Regions from separate parts of the Thermoanaerobacter ethanolicus JW 200 genome, predicted to be linked through region 3. Evidence: riboswitches for the same ligand, from Rfam matches in the RefSeq annotation. Region 3 holds a riboswitch; each other region holds the start of a gene.
What was found. Region 3 has a riboswitch for cyclic di-GMP ahead of gspE (type II secretion system ATPase GspE). Riboswitches for the same ligand answer to the same signal wherever they lie in the genome.
Positions count from the first base shown of each region.

Region 1: it holds a riboswitch for cyclic di-GMP, as region 3 does, so the genes downstream of both, EB239_RS13445 (response regulator) here and gspE (type II secretion system ATPase GspE) in region 3, are expected to answer to the same signal.
Region 2: it holds a riboswitch for cyclic di-GMP, as region 3 does, so the genes downstream of both, EB239_RS06715 (sigma 54-interacting transcriptional regulator) here and gspE (type II secretion system ATPase GspE) in region 3, are expected to answer to the same signal.

Region 1 is NZ_CP033580.1:2,707,169-2,712,986, forward strand. It holds gene EB239_RS15395 (methyl-accepting chemotaxis protein) at 1-725, opposite strand, end outside; gene EB239_RS13435 (chemotaxis protein CheA) at 767-2,869, opposite strand; gene EB239_RS13440 (chemotaxis protein CheW) at 2,887-3,312, opposite strand; gene EB239_RS13445 (response regulator) at 3,362-3,715, opposite strand; cyclic di-GMP riboswitch class I at 4,054-4,124, opposite strand; partial or broken gene EB239_RS13455 (IS3 family transposase) at 4,459-4,978, opposite strand; gene EB239_RS13460 (DUF6431 domain-containing protein) at 5,121-5,702, shown strand.
Region 2 is NZ_CP033580.1:1,368,340-1,374,157, reverse strand. It holds gene dapD (2,3,4,5-tetrahydropyridine-2,6-dicarboxylate N-acetyltransferase) at 1-58, shown strand, start outside; gene EB239_RS06735 (cob(I)yrinic acid a,c-diamide adenosyltransferase) at 86-613, opposite strand; gene EB239_RS06730 (single-stranded DNA-binding protein) at 650-1,297, opposite strand; gene EB239_RS06725 (Mur ligase family protein) at 1,410-1,952, opposite strand; gene EB239_RS06720 (cell wall hydrolase) at 2,049-2,657, opposite strand; gene EB239_RS06715 (sigma 54-interacting transcriptional regulator) at 2,826-4,118, opposite strand; cyclic di-GMP riboswitch class I at 4,178-4,265, opposite strand; gene EB239_RS06710 (S8 family serine peptidase) at 4,622-5,818, shown strand, end outside.
Region 3 is NZ_CP033580.1:1,760,646-1,766,463, forward strand. It holds gene sigK (RNA polymerase sporulation sigma factor SigK) at 1-509, shown strand, start outside; gene EB239_RS08755 (YqeG family HAD IIIA-type phosphatase) at 573-1,073, shown strand; gene aroE (shikimate dehydrogenase) at 1,063-1,917, shown strand; cyclic di-GMP riboswitch class II at 1,921-2,003, shown strand; gene gspE (type II secretion system ATPase GspE) at 2,030-3,706, shown strand; gene EB239_RS08770 (type IV pilus twitching motility protein PilT) at 3,712-4,761, shown strand; gene EB239_RS08775 (type II secretion system F family protein) at 4,772-5,818, shown strand, end outside.

The DNA.
Region 1 (5,818 bases), 950 kb from region 3:
GCTACCCCTTTTATAGATTTCCCCATCTCTTCAATCGAAGCCGATATTTCTTCTACAGCACTTGCTGTAATCTCTGCGTTCCCTGATACCTGATTTATAGATGCAATCATCTCTTGTATCGCTGCTGCTGCTTCTTCAGCAGAGCCCTTTAAACTTTCTGCATTACCTGCTACCCCTTTTATAGATTTCCCCATCTCTTCAATCGAAGCCGATATTTCTTCTACAGCACTTGCTGTAATCTCTGCGTTCCCTGATACCTGATTTATAGATGCAATCATCTCTTGTATCGCTGCTGCTGCTTCTTCAGCAGAGCCATTTAAACTTTCTGCATTACCTGCTACCCCTTTTATAGATTTCCCCATCTCTTCAATCGAAGCCGATATTTCTTCTACAGCACTTGCTGTAATCTCTGCGTTCCCTGATACCTGCTGAACACTGGTAGCTATTTCCCCTATTGAACTATTTGAGTACTCTATGACTTTTGTTAATTGTTCCACATTTTTTGTTACACTATCAATTGAATTTGATAATTCTTCTGCCATACTATTAGTAGATTTGATATCAGAAAATTGCTCAATTGTTATTTTTGCAATCTGTTCCGTAATATTAGATAAATATCCCATTTTTTCATCAAACGCTTTAGCAGAATTTATTGCTATATGCACATTTTTGGAAAGTCCTGAACTCTCAATGAATTTCATAGCTATACTTTTTTTGAATCCCATAAACTATTTCCTCCTTATTTGTTTATTAAGTTTTATACATGTTATTTTTCTGACTGTTCAAAATCTATCTTGGAAACTCTTTTGCTGCCCACCATCTTTGCGATTCCTACCACATCTAATATACAGGCTACACTCCCATCACCTAAAATTGTTGCTCCTGAAAAACCTTCTACTTTACCAACATATGAGCCAAGTGGTTTAACAACAATTTCCTGATTACCAACCAATTCATCTACCACAAGGCCAAATCGCTTTTCAGCAACTCCCAAGACTACTATAAAGATGTTTTTCTTTCTTTCTGGTCGCAAAATATTGAAGTAATCATGAAGCCATATGAGTGGCAGAACTTTTCCCCTAATTACAGCCACCGCTTGCCCTTTTACATATTCAATTTCGTCTTCAGGTTTTCGAACTATTTCAAGTACATTACTCATAGGAATTGCATAAGTCTCTCTATTTATCTTGACCAATAACCCTGTAAGTATAGCTAAGGTAAGAGGCAGCTTGAGTATAAATTTTGTACCTTCTCCCTGTTTTGTCTCTATATCAATAATTCCATTTAACTTGTCTATACGACTTCGTACTATATCCATTCCTACTCCACGACCTGAAATATCCGTGACCGTTTGAGAAGTTGAAAAACCTGTATAGAAAATAAGATTAATAATTTCATGTTCAGACAAAGATTCAGCTTCTTGTGCTGTAAGAATTTGCTTCTTTGTAGCAGTTTCTTTCACTTTTTTTAAATCAATTCCACGGCCATCATCTTCCACTGTAATCACAACATGATTTTCTTGGTGAAAAGCACTAATGCGTAAAACACCTTTTGAAGTTTTTCCAGCCTTTACTCGCTTTTCTGGCGTTTCAATTCCATGATCAATAGCATTTCTAATAAGGTGGATTAAAGGATCAGTTATATCTTCTATAATTGATCTATCCATTTCCGTTTCTCCACCCTCAAGAATCAATTCAACTTCCTTGTTTAAAGATTCAGACAAATCTCTCACCATGCGTGGGAAACGGTTAAACAATTGCTGAATTGGCAACATCCGAGTTTTCATGACGTCCTCTTGAAGCTCACTAATTATTCTTGAAACATGATTTGATATTTCCAAAAGTTCTTCAACCGTATTATCTGAGGTATATCGGTTATGTAATGCATTTCCAACTTGAGCAATTCTTGTTTGCTCAATTACCAGCTCCCCTACCAAATTCATCATTTTCTCAAGCTTCTCTACGTCTACTCGAACAGTTTGACTAATTTTCCTCTCAATGCCGTTATCCTTGTTTAAGATACTGTCGTTGCGCTCTTCTTTTTTGTTTTCTGTTATAGCAAGTTGATGTTGTAACACGTCTGTATCATACGGATAGACTTTTATACTATCAACATCCATCAGCTCATTATGTGCTTTCGTTTCAATTGTCTTCGCATCTAGTTGGGTTATTACAAGATACGAAACTTTGCTTATTTCGGCATCATCTTGAATTTCTAATATATTTGGTTCAGTTCCAATTACAGTCCCTATTTCATTAAAATAGTTATATATTAAATAAACACGGGCCAATTTCATAAGGCTATCATTGGAAATTTTTACTTCACATAACCAGCAATTTAATCCTGCTTTTATTGCTTGTTCAATCTGTATTTGCTGGTTTATGTCAAGTGCAAATATTGTATTTACATTACTTTGGTCTATATTTTTAACTATAATATCCTTTTTTTCTGTGGTATTTTCGTTTTGATTATATTCACCGGAGAGTACTTTATTTAACTCACCTAAAACAGAAGATATATCTGTTTTAATGTCATTTCTGTCAGATAAGAAGTCTCTTTTTAGCAATCTCAAATTATCCAAGCATTGAAAAAGAATATTTATGACTGGTTTTGTGGCTTTAAGGCGATGGTTTCGTATTTTATCTAATACATTTTCCATTTCATGAGTCAAAATCTTCATTTTTTCAAACCCTATTGCTGATGAAGAACCTTTGAGTGTATGGGCTACTCGGAATATTTTTTGTATTACTTCTGGTGTTTCACCATTTTGTTCTAATTCTAAAATGCCTTCTTCGAGAAGTTGTAATTGTTCTTCAACCTCATCAAGAAATGCCCCTATCATCTCTGGATTATCATATATTCCAGCCATGTTACACCCCCTTTCTTCTATTCGTAAAGAACCTTGTCAATTTTTAAAATACTAACAACACCACTATCAGTAATTCCTATACCTTCAAAATAGCTACCATCAATTCCAGCAACCATTTCAGGAGGTGGTTGAACGTCTGAAAATTTGATAACTTGGTTTACTCTATCAACTATTATGCCAACCATTTCATCTCTGCTTTTTAATACAACTATACGAGTTGATTTAGTAGTCGAATAATTGTTAAGTCCAAATCTTTTATGTAAATTAACAACAGGGACAATTTTGCCACGCAGATTTATGACTCCTTCTAAAAATGGTTTACTGTTATGAACTACAGTAATTTTCTGCATTTTTATGATTTCATAAATATCGCTAATTTTTAATGCATACCTTTCGTTGTCCAATTCATATACAACATATTGAATATCTAATAGCTCGTTCAAATTGTTACCTCCTTCTAAAAATATTTTTTATCCTTACGTACCCCTAAAGTTATAATTTACTCAAAGTTTGAATAACATAGTCTTCTTTAAATGGTTTTACAATAAAACCTTTTGCGCCAAACATAACAGCCTCCTTAACATATAATTCCTGTCCTAGAGCTGAAATCATAACAACTTTTGCATTAGGGTCAAAAGCCCTTATTTCTTTTAATGCTTGCACCCCATCCATTTCAGGCATTGTAATGTCCATTGTTACTATATCAGGTTTCAATTCTTTATATTTTTCAATTGCAACAACACCGTTTTCAGCTTCTCCGACCACTTCAAATCCATTTTTTTTAAGTAAAGTTTTTAGTATCATTCTCATAAAAGTTGCATCATCAACAATAAGTACTTTTTTCATTTTTTTACCTCCCTTATTAGGGTGCCGTTAAAAGTTTTTACTCTTAAAGTAGTCTTTATCTTGTTGCTACCTTGATTTTTGGGACTTTCATTTTTATTCTCTTGAAAACCTTCTTAAATCTTCGCCTGAATTTCTGTCAAGGTTGAGAACTCGTTCATTCCAGGTTTAGTAAAATTTCAATGGCTCATTTTATAATTTTGCTAAAGGGTGGAAATCATTCATATGAACATATGTTTTACATATAACTTTTTATACTATCGCTTATCTTAAAAAATAGAAACCTAATATACCAAAACAGGCAATTGTTCGGATTGCCTGTTTTAAACTTAAATTTACAAATTGGCAACCCAGCCGTCATAGTATTTGCATACTGTAGACCTGTGGCTTTGCGCCCTTGCCTTTTTCAATATATTATTTAATATATTTAGTATGTATTTACATTCTTTAGAAGTTATTTTAAAATCTTTTAGATATTTTTAAATTATAACTTCTACACAGCAAAGCAGTGGCATATACTTCGTTAGTAAAAGTTTTATTTTTACATTATTACTCACTAAAATACCGTATTCGACAAAAAAATCGTTTTTCCTTCTTCACAAATAAAAAAATTTTAAAAAATCAGAATTTTTAATCGTCAATTTACTTATTAATAAGTTTATAGCATTGTTTTCCAATGTTCCTAAAACTATATCTCAAATGAATTGGATTTATGTCAATATAGTAGACACAAAAACTCGAAATTTTTATGCTGACTTTTTAATTAAATCCTCAAATTGTTGCGGAGTCATATACCCTATACTACTATGTAGTCTCTTTCTATTATACCAAGATTCAATATACTCAAATATGGCAAGTCTGGCAGTATCAAAATCATGGTAAGTAGCTAAATTTACTTCTTCTTTTTTTTAAAGAAGCATGAAAAGATTCTATACATGCATTATCATAAGGGCATCCTTTGTGACTAAATGAGTGTTTTATGTTGCCTTTGGATAATATATATTCTTGAAATTTGGTGCTTGTATACTGTGAACCTAAATCACTATGGAGTATAAGCTCCTCCTGTGGCTTTTGAGCATTATAGGCATTTTCTACAGCACGAATAGCAAGCTCTGTATCCATCGTTTTAGAAAACGCATAGCCAATGACTTTCTTGGTATAAAGATCTATTACTGTCGCAAGGTAACACCATTTGTCCTTAACAGTATAAATATATGTTATATCAGTAACCCACTTTTGATTAATTGTAGTGGTAGAAAAATCCCTGTTGTCATTTTTCAAATTAATTTAGCCCAAAACCGATAAAATTTTTCAGATTAAATAATCTTGTGATAAAATTAATGCTAAAGGAATTTAAAAAAATTTTTTCAGATTCCTTTAGCATTAATTTTAATTGGAGAGGTTACTTATGCAAATAATTTTCCATGTTGATAACATTGAAGGATATTTACATAAAGGTAAAGATTACAATTTTCCTGCCCCACCAGATAGATGTCCTTATCCCGATTGCAAGTGTAAAGTAAAACTAAAAAAGCACGGGTTTTATTACCGTTACTATTTAGACGGATCCAATTGTATAAAAATAGCTATAAGAAGATACATATGCCCTGTGTGTAAAAGGACTCTTTCCTACCTTCCTGATTTCTGTATTCCTCATTTTCAGTATTCTTTCAATATGATTGTAAAGTCTTTAAAAGAGACACTTACAAGAGAAAAAACTCTCAGTTCTTTCATAAGTGGGTTAAAAAGAAACTTCCCTACCATACTATTTTCAAGACAGCATATATATTTTTACACCAAAAGGATAATGAATAATTTAAGTTTTATCATATACGGATTAAGGCAAATAAACCCTTACATAAAGTTATCTGAGACTGACTCACAAAGAGAGAGGGCCAGAGAGATTTTGGACATAATAAGCATTGTACCACTCTTCTCCCAACGGTTTTATGCTCATTGCCAAAAATCATTTCTGGCCTCTCTCACATAATTTTAGCATTAAACCCGAAAGATTTAAATAAAAATTTTGATTTTTTCTTAGCAACATAACTTTTTCCTTTAATGTCCCCCAGGTATGAGCTAAAATTACGATTAAGAAATCAAAAA
Region 2 (5,818 bases), 390 kb from region 3:
AATAGTAGACGACAAAACCCGTGAAAAAACAAAACTCATGGAAGACTTGCGAGGTTAAATAAAACACCCGATTTTGTCGGGTGTTTTAATATTCTATTCCGTATCTCGCTGGTATTCCTTTTTCAAAAGGATGTTTAATCGCTTTCATCTCTGTAACCAAATCCGCTTTTTCAATTATCTCCTGAGGAGCACTCCTTCCTGTCAAAACCAATTCCATCTCCGTCGGTTTCATATCTATTAACTTTAACACATCTTCCACTGTGTACATTTTACTATGTATTGCCGCCATTATCTCATCTAAAATTAAAATATCGCACTTTTTGTTTTGGAGGACATCTACAACAAATTCATAGGCTTTCTTCATATCTTCAGCAAGAATCTTCTTTTCCTCTTCATTTAAACTCCAAAAAAACTTTTCTGTTGATTGAAACCTAAAAACCTTGAAATTTTCAATATTCTTAAGTGTATGCAACTCCCCTGTATCCGTGCCTTTCAGAAATTGTACCATATAAACTTTAAAGCCTCTTCCCACCGCTCTTATGCCAAGTCCAATAGAAGCCGTCGTCTTTCCTTTGCCATCTCCAGTATAAACTTGTATAAGTCCTCTCTCCAAAACTCATTCCCCCTTGTGTCCTCTGTTATTTCCATTCTAACTCTTTTGTAATTCTTTTTCAACCACTTCCATTCTCGTAATAGAAACCTCATAAGCGACCTTTGTAACCACTTCATCGCCCAGTTTTTTTTGGTATTCCCTACTCTGTACTCTTCCCCATAAACGTATACGATCTCCTATTTCTAACTTTTCAGAAAACCTTGCATTTCTTCCCCACGCTATGACAGGTATGTAATCAGATTTGTTATAAGGCCTATTTACCGCAATTAATAAATCAGTTATCTCTCTCCCAAAAGGAGTAGTTCTATAAACAGGTTTTTTACAAATAAAGCCGTCCAAAAAAATTTCATTTGGATTTTTTACTACTTCCTCCTCAGGTATCGTCATTATGTCCCGGGCAAATATGGTCAAAATTAATTTATTTTTCCCTTCTTCTGGAGATTTCCTATTATAAGACCTCAATTGCCCTTCAATCTTTACCCTTGTGCCTACCTGTAAATTCATACCTTCAAACAGGCGGTTAGAAATAGTAACCGGAAGATAATCCTTTGTTTCACTCAATCTTGGCACTTCCAAAATAAAATTAAAAAATTCTTCGCCATATAGTTCATGACTGTACTCTAAATCAGTAAAAATTTTTCCTACAACTACAACTACGTTGTTCTCCAAAAAGTTGCCTGCCATGTGTTCACTCTCCCCTTCCCCTTATGTGTCCTTCTAAAAATATATATTAAAATTGGAAAGCATTTATGACAGGTGGCAAAAGTAATCGTTAAAATTATCTTCAAAAAATTTATCACCGCCCACTATTCTCAAAGGTTTTAACCACATTTTGTATATCTTTAATTTCATATCCTAAAATTAATAATAAAGTTATTACAAATAATGAGTTATATATATTATACTGTCCAGGAACTTTTATTTCAACAGGTATTTCCATTGGCTCTATCAATTTGCCCTTTAAATTAAAAAAAGTCCTTTGTACGCAATAATTAAATTCATAACCTTCATCTTCATAAGATATTGAAGAAGCAGTAATGGAAGATTTTGGATTTAAACCGCATGTTATAAGGGTAGAATTTATTCCCTGTGCAAAGAGTTTATTTGATAGCTCATCATCTGCATTTGTTATTATAATACCGCTCGGAAAATTATAAATATAATTTTTTAACTTGTGAAAATCCTCATCACATAGAATATCAGAGATAATTAAAATATCTGCTCTCTCTTTATAATTCTTTAACTCTTCTATCACAATTTCTTTAGAATGTACACAGTAGGATAAAAATTTTATAATAGAACTTTTTTCTGAACTTCCTCCTACAAATATATGTACCATATAATCAGCTCCTATTTTTAATGCTATTCTTATTCTTTTACAAAAGTAAAATTTTATAATGTAAAATATATGCAATATAGGAAGGCTTCTGCCTTCCTATATTGCAAACCAGTGGTGTCCTATCACATTTGTAATTGTCCTTGTCCATATCCACCAAGAAGTTGAAGTAGCTGGATTGAAGAAGTATAGGGCTCCTCCTGTTGGGTCCCATCCGGCTAAAGCTGCATCTGCTGCTTTAAAAGCTGTAAGGTCAGGTTCGTGATTGAAAAATTCACCATTCGTTACAGACTCAAAAGCATCTGGCTGATATATAACTCCTGCTACAGTATTTGGGAAAATACCGCTTTTTACTCTATTCAAAATCACCGCACCTACAGCGACCTGACCCTCAAAGCTTTCTCCACGAGCTTCAGCATAAATCATTTTTGCGATTAAATATCTGTCAACAAGATAATTGTAATAAGCACTATTTTCATCTACTGGCACCACTAATTTTTCACCAGGATATATCAAATCGCTCCAATTCCCATTTGCCTGTTTTATGTTATTTACATCACTACCATACCATTTCGCTATTAAATACAATGATTCACCTTTTGAAACAACGTGGATTTTGTCGTAAGCGTATGCCGAAGTAATTCCTCCAAATAGCATTATAAATATCATTAAATATGCTACAGCAATTTTCAAAATTTTATTCTTCATCATGAGTTTCCTCCTTTCTATTGTTGCGCAATAGCAGGAGTTAATTCGATTACAATTATAAACTCTCGCATCAATATTGTCATCCTTTGTATTTCCCGATAATTCTCCGTTAATTAAAAATATCTCCAGAATGATATATTATAGTGGTATATTCTTAGATATACTAATCTATGGATGATTCCCATTTTTCCCAAAATTATCACCCAACATAATTTCAAATATTTCTACTATTCCTTTTTCTTTTAACTCATTATACTTCATAGCAATAAACTCATAAAAATCATATTTGTCTATTTCCCTTTCAATTTCAGAGGAAATGATTAAAAATTTATCAAAATTTATCGTTTTACTTTTCCCTACATTAAAATAAACGGAGGGCAACAGAGTAAGATCAATTTTTAAAAAATTTCTCTTCGTTTCGTAATTCATTAAAAAAGCTTTAGAACAAAGCAATTGAATGATAGATTTTAATTCTCCAATATTTCCCTCATACTGCAAAGACAAAAGTAAAGAAATTAACTCTGGATGTACAATAATATTTAAGTTTAGCCGTTTGGCTTCTTCTTTAAAAAGGTAAACAATTATCTCAATTTTCTCGTTTAGAGGCCTTCCCTCAAAAGATGGCAGTTGGATGATAACTGGTATTCGTCTCATAAAAGTTTTTAAAAGAAAAGAATCAGGTTTTTCTGTAGTAGCTGCTATAATCATTAAGTTAGCCGTTCTTTCAACAGTATCTCCTAATCTCCGATATACTCCTTTGTCAATAAGATAAAATAACATTTCTTGGCCTTCTGGAGGTAATCTGTGAACCTCGTCAAGGAATAATATCCCTTTATCAGCTTTTTCGACTAAACCTATCTTATCTACATCAGCTCCAGTATAGGCTCCTTTAACATGTCCAAACAAATGAGACATAAGAAGTTGAGGATTGTTATAGTAATCCGCACAGTTTAATACTTCAAGAGGTCCTACCCTACCATTTTGAAGACTGAATTTGTACATCATCTCTGCGAAAAAAGATTTACCAGAGCCAGGCGGTCCTATGATAAGAGTGTGGAGCCCATAAGGAGGATATAATACAGCTGCTTTGGCCTGTTCTATTTGTCCTTTGAGGCTGCCATCATGTCCTATTATATTTTCAAAAGCACATTCTTTTTCTTTCCTTAAGTTTAAAAAATCAATTAAGTCTTTTAGAAGCATTTCTTCCTTAACCTTATTCCCTAAAAAATAAGCTAATCTATTTTTTTCAATATAATACACAGGTTTTGAAATAATTTTAACTATTTTCCCTTCTCTTACAAGATGATTTAAAATAAAAGACACATTTGGTCGAGCCATTTTTAGCAATTGTGCTACTTCTTCTGTAGTGATTCCACCTTTTCTACTTATCAAAAAATTTTGAATATCAAATTCTTTACTTTTTTCTACAATAATATTATAAATTTTTTCCTTATTAGTCATATAAAACACCACCTTAATTAATAAACCTCCTACCAAAAGGCAGGAGGTTATATATAAATGTTGGTAGCCCGGCTATCATAGCAAAACTGTTGCATTAGACCCGTAGCTTTGCGTCCCCGCCTTTCGACGAGTTTGCCTTTTTCAACAAAAATTTATCTAATTTTCCTATATTACTATTTCGACATAAATATGAATTTTCCTTCTATTTTTAAAAAAGATTTTTTCTACATAATTCGTTAAATTTATACTAATTTCTAAATGTATGTGTTTTATGCATTCTTTTGTGTATCAAAAATGTGTATAAAAAATTATACACATTAAAAACTTTTATTAATTTTGTCTATATACAGTAAATTGGCATAAAAATTGCTTGAGTTTTATTATAGAAAATAAATCTTACAGAAAGGAGATGATGAATAGAAGAAAGAAACAGTTTCACTTAGCGACTAGAAGGGCTGACTTAAATTTTAAAAAATATTAAATTTTTAAGGAGGTAAGAAAAAATGAAGAACCGACAAACATTAAAAGCTTTACTGGCTTTTGTGTTAATTGTAGCTTTAATGTCGCTAAGTGGAGTATTAGTCCAAGCTCAGCCCAACTTAACAAACTTATCTGGCGACTCTCCAACAAAAAATTACTCGCCTCAAATTCAAAAAGTTTTGATGCAAGATTCTAACAAAAACAAAATCTTTGATAACTTGGAAGCAAAGCTTACTGATAAGCCTGACAGTGCGGAATTCCCTGTCATAATAACCTTCAACAAAAACATAGATGATAACGAACTATTAAATATTTCTAAATCCATTGGAAAGTTTAATATAAAGCATAAATACAAAATTATTCCAGGAGTTGCTGCTACTTTAACTAAAGGACAAATAAACGCTTTGTCAAAATTAGATATAGTAAAGCAAATTGAGTATGACGAGCCTGTATATGCGACATTAGACACTGCAACAAAATGGTTTGGCGTTACAAAAGCGAGAAGTGACTTTGGCGTAACTGGAGACAAAGATGGTAATCCTTCCTCTTACTCCAAGAATGATATAGTAATAGCAGTTATTGATACAGGTATTGATGGATCCCATGTTGACCTTGCTGGTGGCAAAATAATAGGATGGCAAGATTTTGTAAACGGTAAAACTACCCCTTACGATGATAATGGACATGGAACTCATGTAGCAAGCATTGCGGCAGGCACTGGGACAGGGAACAACCTTTATACAGGTGTTGCTCCTGGTGCAGCTTTGGTAGGAATAAAAGTACTCGATTCAAATGGAAGCGGAAGTATGAGCACTGTAACGGCAGGAATTGATTGGGCTGTTCAAAACAAAGATGTATACGGAATCAAAGTTATAAATTTAAGCCTCGGCACTTCTACAAGTTCTGATGGAACTGACTCTACCTCATTAGCAGTAAACAGCGCCGTAGATAGCGGAATTGTAGTAGTAGTTGCAGCTGGAAATTCAGGCCCTGCAAGGTACACCATAGGATCACCTGGTGCAGCAGAAAAAGCCATAACCGTTGCAGCAATGGCGGATGTAGGAGAACTTGGATTCAACCTTGCAAGCTTCTCCAGCCGTGGTCCCACAGCTGACGGAAGGATAAAACCTGACATTGCAGCACCCGGATACAATATAACTGCCGCAAAAGCAAACTCTATAAATGGTTATGTGACATACAGTGGCACAAGCATGGCAACA
Region 3 (5,818 bases):
TAGCCCATGTAGTAAAAAAATACAGTGGAACTGGTAAAGATATAGACGACTTGATATCTATTGGAACAATAGGGCTTATAAAAGCAATTTCTACTTTTGATTCCTCTAAAGGTACACATCTTGCCACATATGCAGCTAGATGTATAGAAAATGAAATACTTATGTCTATACGAGCGGAAAAAAAGATGAAAGGAGAGATTTTTTTACAGGATCCTATTGGTGTTGATAAAGAGGGCAATGAGATATCTTTGATGGATGTACTTGGCACAGAGGAAGATGAAATATCAGAGCAAGTGGAGAAAAAACTTCAAATTAAAAAGTTGTACAGTAAAATGAACAGCGTTTTAAAAAATAGAGAACGGTTAATTATAGAAATGAGGTATGGTCTGTACAATGGGAAAGTGAGGACTCAAAGAGAAATAGCAAAGATGCTTGGTATATCTCGTTCCTATGTCTCAAGGATTGAAAAGAAGGCTTTAAATAAGCTTTTTAAAGAGCTTTCCATGTAAAACTGTTTGTATTGACAGTTTATTTTTTTTTATTATATAATTTTAACAAAATGAGGTGAACATATGTATGAAAAGTTGATTCCTGATATGATAGTGGAAAATATTTATCAAATTGATTTGGATTTTTTAAAAGAAAAAGGAATTACTAGTCTTGTCTTAGATATTGACAACACATTGGTACCTCAAAAATCAAAATTTCCTGATAAACAAACTATCGAATGGTTGGAAAAAATGAAAGAAGAAGGATTTAAAATTTGCCTTATTTCAAATAACACTAAAAGGCGAGTGAATGAATTTAAAGAAAAAGTTGGTGTACCTGGAATAGCTTGGGCTATTAAACCGAGAAAAGGAGCTTTTAAAAAGGCTTTAAAGATTTTAGATGCTAAGCCTAATGAGACTGCTTTGATAGGAGACCAAATATTTACTGATATTTTTGGGGGAAAAAGAGCAGGCTTATATACTATTTTAGTAAAGCCTTTATCGAAAGAGGAATTAGGATGGACTAAGCTTATGAGAAGGGCGGAAAGACATGTACTTAAAAGGATTGAGAGATATGGAGATTAATTCAAGTACTAAATTGTATGGTCTTATAGGTCATCCTGTAGAACATAGTTTATCCCCTTTAATACATAACTACGCTTTTAAGTCTTTAAATTTAAATTGTGTCTACACTGCTTTTGACGTTTTGCCAGAAAAACTTGAAGATGCAGTAAAAGGAGCCAAAGCTTTAGGAATAAAAGGATTTAATGTGACTGTACCTCATAAAGAGAAAATAATTAAATACCTAGATGTGGTCTCAGAAGAAGCATTAAAAATTGGCGCAGTCAATACTGTAGTCAATGAAGGAGGAATATTAAAAGGATATAATACGGATGTCTATGGCTTTATAGACTCATTAACAGAAGTAGGAGAAAAAATTGAAGGGAGGAAAGCTGTTGTTTTAGGAGCTGGTGGGGCTTCTAAGGCAGTTTGTGTCGCTCTTGCTCTAAAAGGGATAGATTCGATAATAATTGCCAATAGAAGTGTTGAAAGAGCAAAAGATTTGTCAGAATATATTAAAAGGGAATTTAAGGTTCAGTGCGATTACTGTAGTATAAATGAAGTAGAAGAAATACCAGAAATAGCCATGCTTGTTAATACTACAAGCATGGGAATGTATCCAAATGTGGAAGATTCACCTGTTAGCGAAAGAGTGGTTTCAAAAGCTAAATTTGTATATGACCTTATTTACAACCCTTTTGAAACTACTTTTTTAAAACATGCGAAAAAGAATGGAATAAAGTATTCTAATGGACTTTTTATGCTACTTAATCAAGCTAATTATTCTTTCAAGTTGTGGACAGGGGAATTTTTCGACAAAAATTTGGTATACATGTATTTAAAAGAAGGAATTACGCATAATTTGTAGAATATTTTATAAAGAGTAGATGAAGTGAGGCTATATGTGGGCACTTTATGCCTCACGGATACAGTAGTGCAACCGGCTTATGTCGGCTTTATTATTTTTGGAGGTATATTTTATGGCCAAAAAAAAGCTAGGAGAGCTTTTAGTTGAGGTAGGGCTTATAACAGAAGAACAACTAAAGCACGCAATAGAAGTTCAGAGCAAAACAGGAGAAAAGTTAGGAAAAGTTCTCATTAAATTGGGGTATGTTACAGAAAGCCAAATACTAGAGGCTTTAGAATTTCAATTAGGTATTCCACATGTAGATTTGCAAAAATACTATATTGACCCAGATGTGGCAAAATTAATTCCCGAAGCTGTTGCTAAAAGACATACTATTATTCCTATAAAAAAAGATGAAGATGGTATATTGGTAGCAATGGCAGACCCTCTGAATATTTTTGCACTAGATGATGTGAGAATCATTACGAAACAAAATGTAAAGCCTTTAATTGCTTCTGAAGGAAGCATCTTAAAAGCCATAGATAGAATTTACGGAAGAGAACAGGCAGAAAAAGCAGTACAGGATTTTAAAAAGGAGTTTCAAAGTGAAAGTCAAGAAGAGCTGCCAGATGAGATTCTTGAAGAAGTACAAAACGCGCCTGCTGTACGCTTTGTAAATTCTATAATTGAGCAGGCAATAAAAAATAAGGCTTCAGATATTCACATTGAACCTACTGAAAAAGACCTTAGAATTCGATTTAGGATAGATGGACAATTAACAGAAGCTATGAGGACTATAAAAAGTACCCATGCCCCTGTTGTGACAAGAGTAAAAATTATGGCTAATATGAACATCGCTGAAAGAAGACTTCCTCAAGATGGCAGATTTGATTTTACTACAGGTGGTAAAAATATTGACATAAGAGTTTCTTCGTTGCCCACTGTTTTTGGAGAGAAATTGGTATTGAGGCTTTTAGACAAGGAAAATTTTATAATGACAAAGGAGCAATTAGGTTTTGAAGAAGAGGATCTGGTGCTCTTTGATAAACTTATCAAAAGGCCTAATGGCATTGTGCTTTTGACTGGTCCTACAGGTAGTGGGAAAACCACCACTCTTTATGCAATGCTGAGAGAGCTTAACAAACCCAATGTTAATATAATAACTGTTGAGGACCCTGTTGAGTATTCCCTTGAGGGAATAAACCAGGTACAAGTTAATGAAAAGGCAGGCCTTACCTTTGCGACTGCTCTTAGGTCAATTTTGAGGCAAGACCCTGATATAATTATGATTGGAGAAATTAGAGATACTGAAACTGCTGAGATAGCTATTCGCTCTGCCATAACAGGGCACTTAGTCCTTTCCACTTTGCATACAAATGATGCGGCGGGAGCGGTGACTAGGCTTATAGATATGGGTATAGAGCCTTATCTTGTGTCTTCTTCTGTAGTAGGGGTTATTGCTCAGAGATTGGCGAGAAAAATATGTGATAACTGTAGAATTTCTTATAAAGCTTCCAAAGGCGAAAAAGAGCTATTGGGAATTTCAGAAAATGAAGACATTACTTTATACAAGGGGAGAGGGTGCCCTGTTTGTAATAAAACAGGCTATAGGGGAAGAATTCCTATATATGAGATAATGACTGTTACTTCTGATATTAGAGAGCTTATAAATGCTAAGGTTTCCTCTGATGTTATTGGAGCTCAGGCTGTAAAAAATGGCATGAAAACTTTACGAGAAAGTGCTAAAAGACTTGTATTACAAGGAAAAACTACAATTGATGAAATGATAAGACTAACTTACGAGGAATGAGGGATATGGATACAAAGGAACTTTTAAAATTAGTAGTTGAAAGAAAAGCTTCAGACTTGCATATAACGGTTGGAGTACCTCCAGTTCTTAGAATTAATGGCTATTTAGAAAAATTAGAAGGGGAGCCTTTTACCCCTGGGCAGACTGAAGAAATAGTTAAGGATTTATTGACAAGTGAGCAATTGAAAAAGTTAGAACAAAATGGAGATATTGATTTGTCCTATTCAGTTACAGGATTAGGAAGGTTTAGAATAAATGTATACAAACAAAGGGGAAGTTATAGCCTTGCAATAAGGTCTGTAGCTTTGAGAATACCTACAATAGAGGAATTGGGACTTCCTCCAATGCTTAAAGACTTAGCTTTAAAGGCAAGAGGGCTTATATTGGTAACAGGACCTACTGGCAGTGGTAAATCTACTACACTGGCTGCGATGGTGGATTGGATAAACTCTAAAAGGACTTGTCATATTCTCACATTGGAAGACCCTATAGAATATTTACATAAACACAACAAAAGCATAGTAAATCAAAGAGAGATTGGGCATGATGCGGCATCTTACGCTTCAGCTTTAAGGGCTGCTTTAAGGGAGGACCCGGATGTTATATTAGTGGGAGAGATGAGGGATTTAGAAACCATCCAAATTGCTATAACTGCTGCTGAGACAGGCCATCTTGTTTTGTCCACTCTTCACACAATAGGAGCCGTTAAGACGATCGATAGGATTATTGATGTTTTTCCTCCCCATCAGCAGCAGCAGATAAAAATTCAGCTTTCAAATGTTTTAGAGGGAATTATTTCTCAACAGCTTATACCTAAAAAGGACAACAGCGGCAGAGTAGTTGCGACAGAAGTGATGATTGCTACTCCTGCTATAAGAAATCTCATAAGAGAAGGGAAGACTTTCCAGATACAGTCGGCAGTTCAAACAGGTAGCAAGTTTGGAATGATGACAATGGATATGTCTATTTTACATCTGTTAAAAAGAGGAGTTATTTCTTTGGAGGATGCATTGACCTATTGTGTGGACCAGGAGAATTTTTCTCGCATGATATAGAGGTGATTATATGCCGTTGTATGCATATAGGGCAAGGGATATGGGAGGAAATCTCGTTACAGGGACTTTGGAAGTTGATTCAAAGGCTCAGTGCATTGATGTTTTAAAGCAAAAAAATTATTATATAATTGACATCAAAGAAGAAGTTGTAAAACAGGACATATTAGATTTTGGCTCTTTTAAAAAGGTAAAGATAAAAGATATTGCTGTTTTTTGTAGACAATTTGCTACTTTAATAAATGCAGGTATACCCATCGTGACGGCTTTGGCCACTATTAAGGAGCAAGTGGAGAATAAAAGGCTAAAAAGAGCTATAAGCGAAGTTTATGAGGAAGTTCAAAAGGGAAGGACTTTGTCTGATGCAATGAAAAAATACGGAGATGTTTTTCCTATGCTTCTTTATAACATGGTGGAAGTAGGGGAAGTGAGTGGAACTCTTGATAAAGTAATGAATGAAATGGCGGACCACTATGAGAAGGAAAATGAATTAAATCAAAAAGTAAAGTCTGCTTTGACTTATCCTCTTATTGTATCTGTTGTAGCTGTATTAGTTGTTATTTTTCTTTTGACAAATGTTTTACCTATTTTTGTAGGTATGTTTAAAAATGCTGGAGTTCAGTTGCCTCTTCCCACTCGAATACTTATTGCTATAAGCAGTTCTATATCTCAATATTGGTACTTTTACACAGGAGTAATTTTGGTGATTTCTTATTCGATTTCGAGTTTTTTGAAGACACCTGAAGGAAGGCGCATTTATGACAGAATGCTTTTAAACATGCCAATCTTTGGCCCTCTAAACAAAAAGATTTTAATTTCCAGGTTTACAAGGACTTTAGGAACATTGATAAGTGCTGGTGTACCGCTTATGAAGGCAATGGAAGTAGTAGAAAAAGTTGTGGGTAATACAGTAGTAGCAGAGGGACTTGGGAAAGCTCAAGAGGATATAAAAAAAGGCTTACCCCTTTCAGAACCTTTAAAAAGAATTGGCATTTTCCCGCCAATGGTAATTCAGATGATAAGTATTGGTGAAAGTTCAGGTTCATTGGACAGCATATTA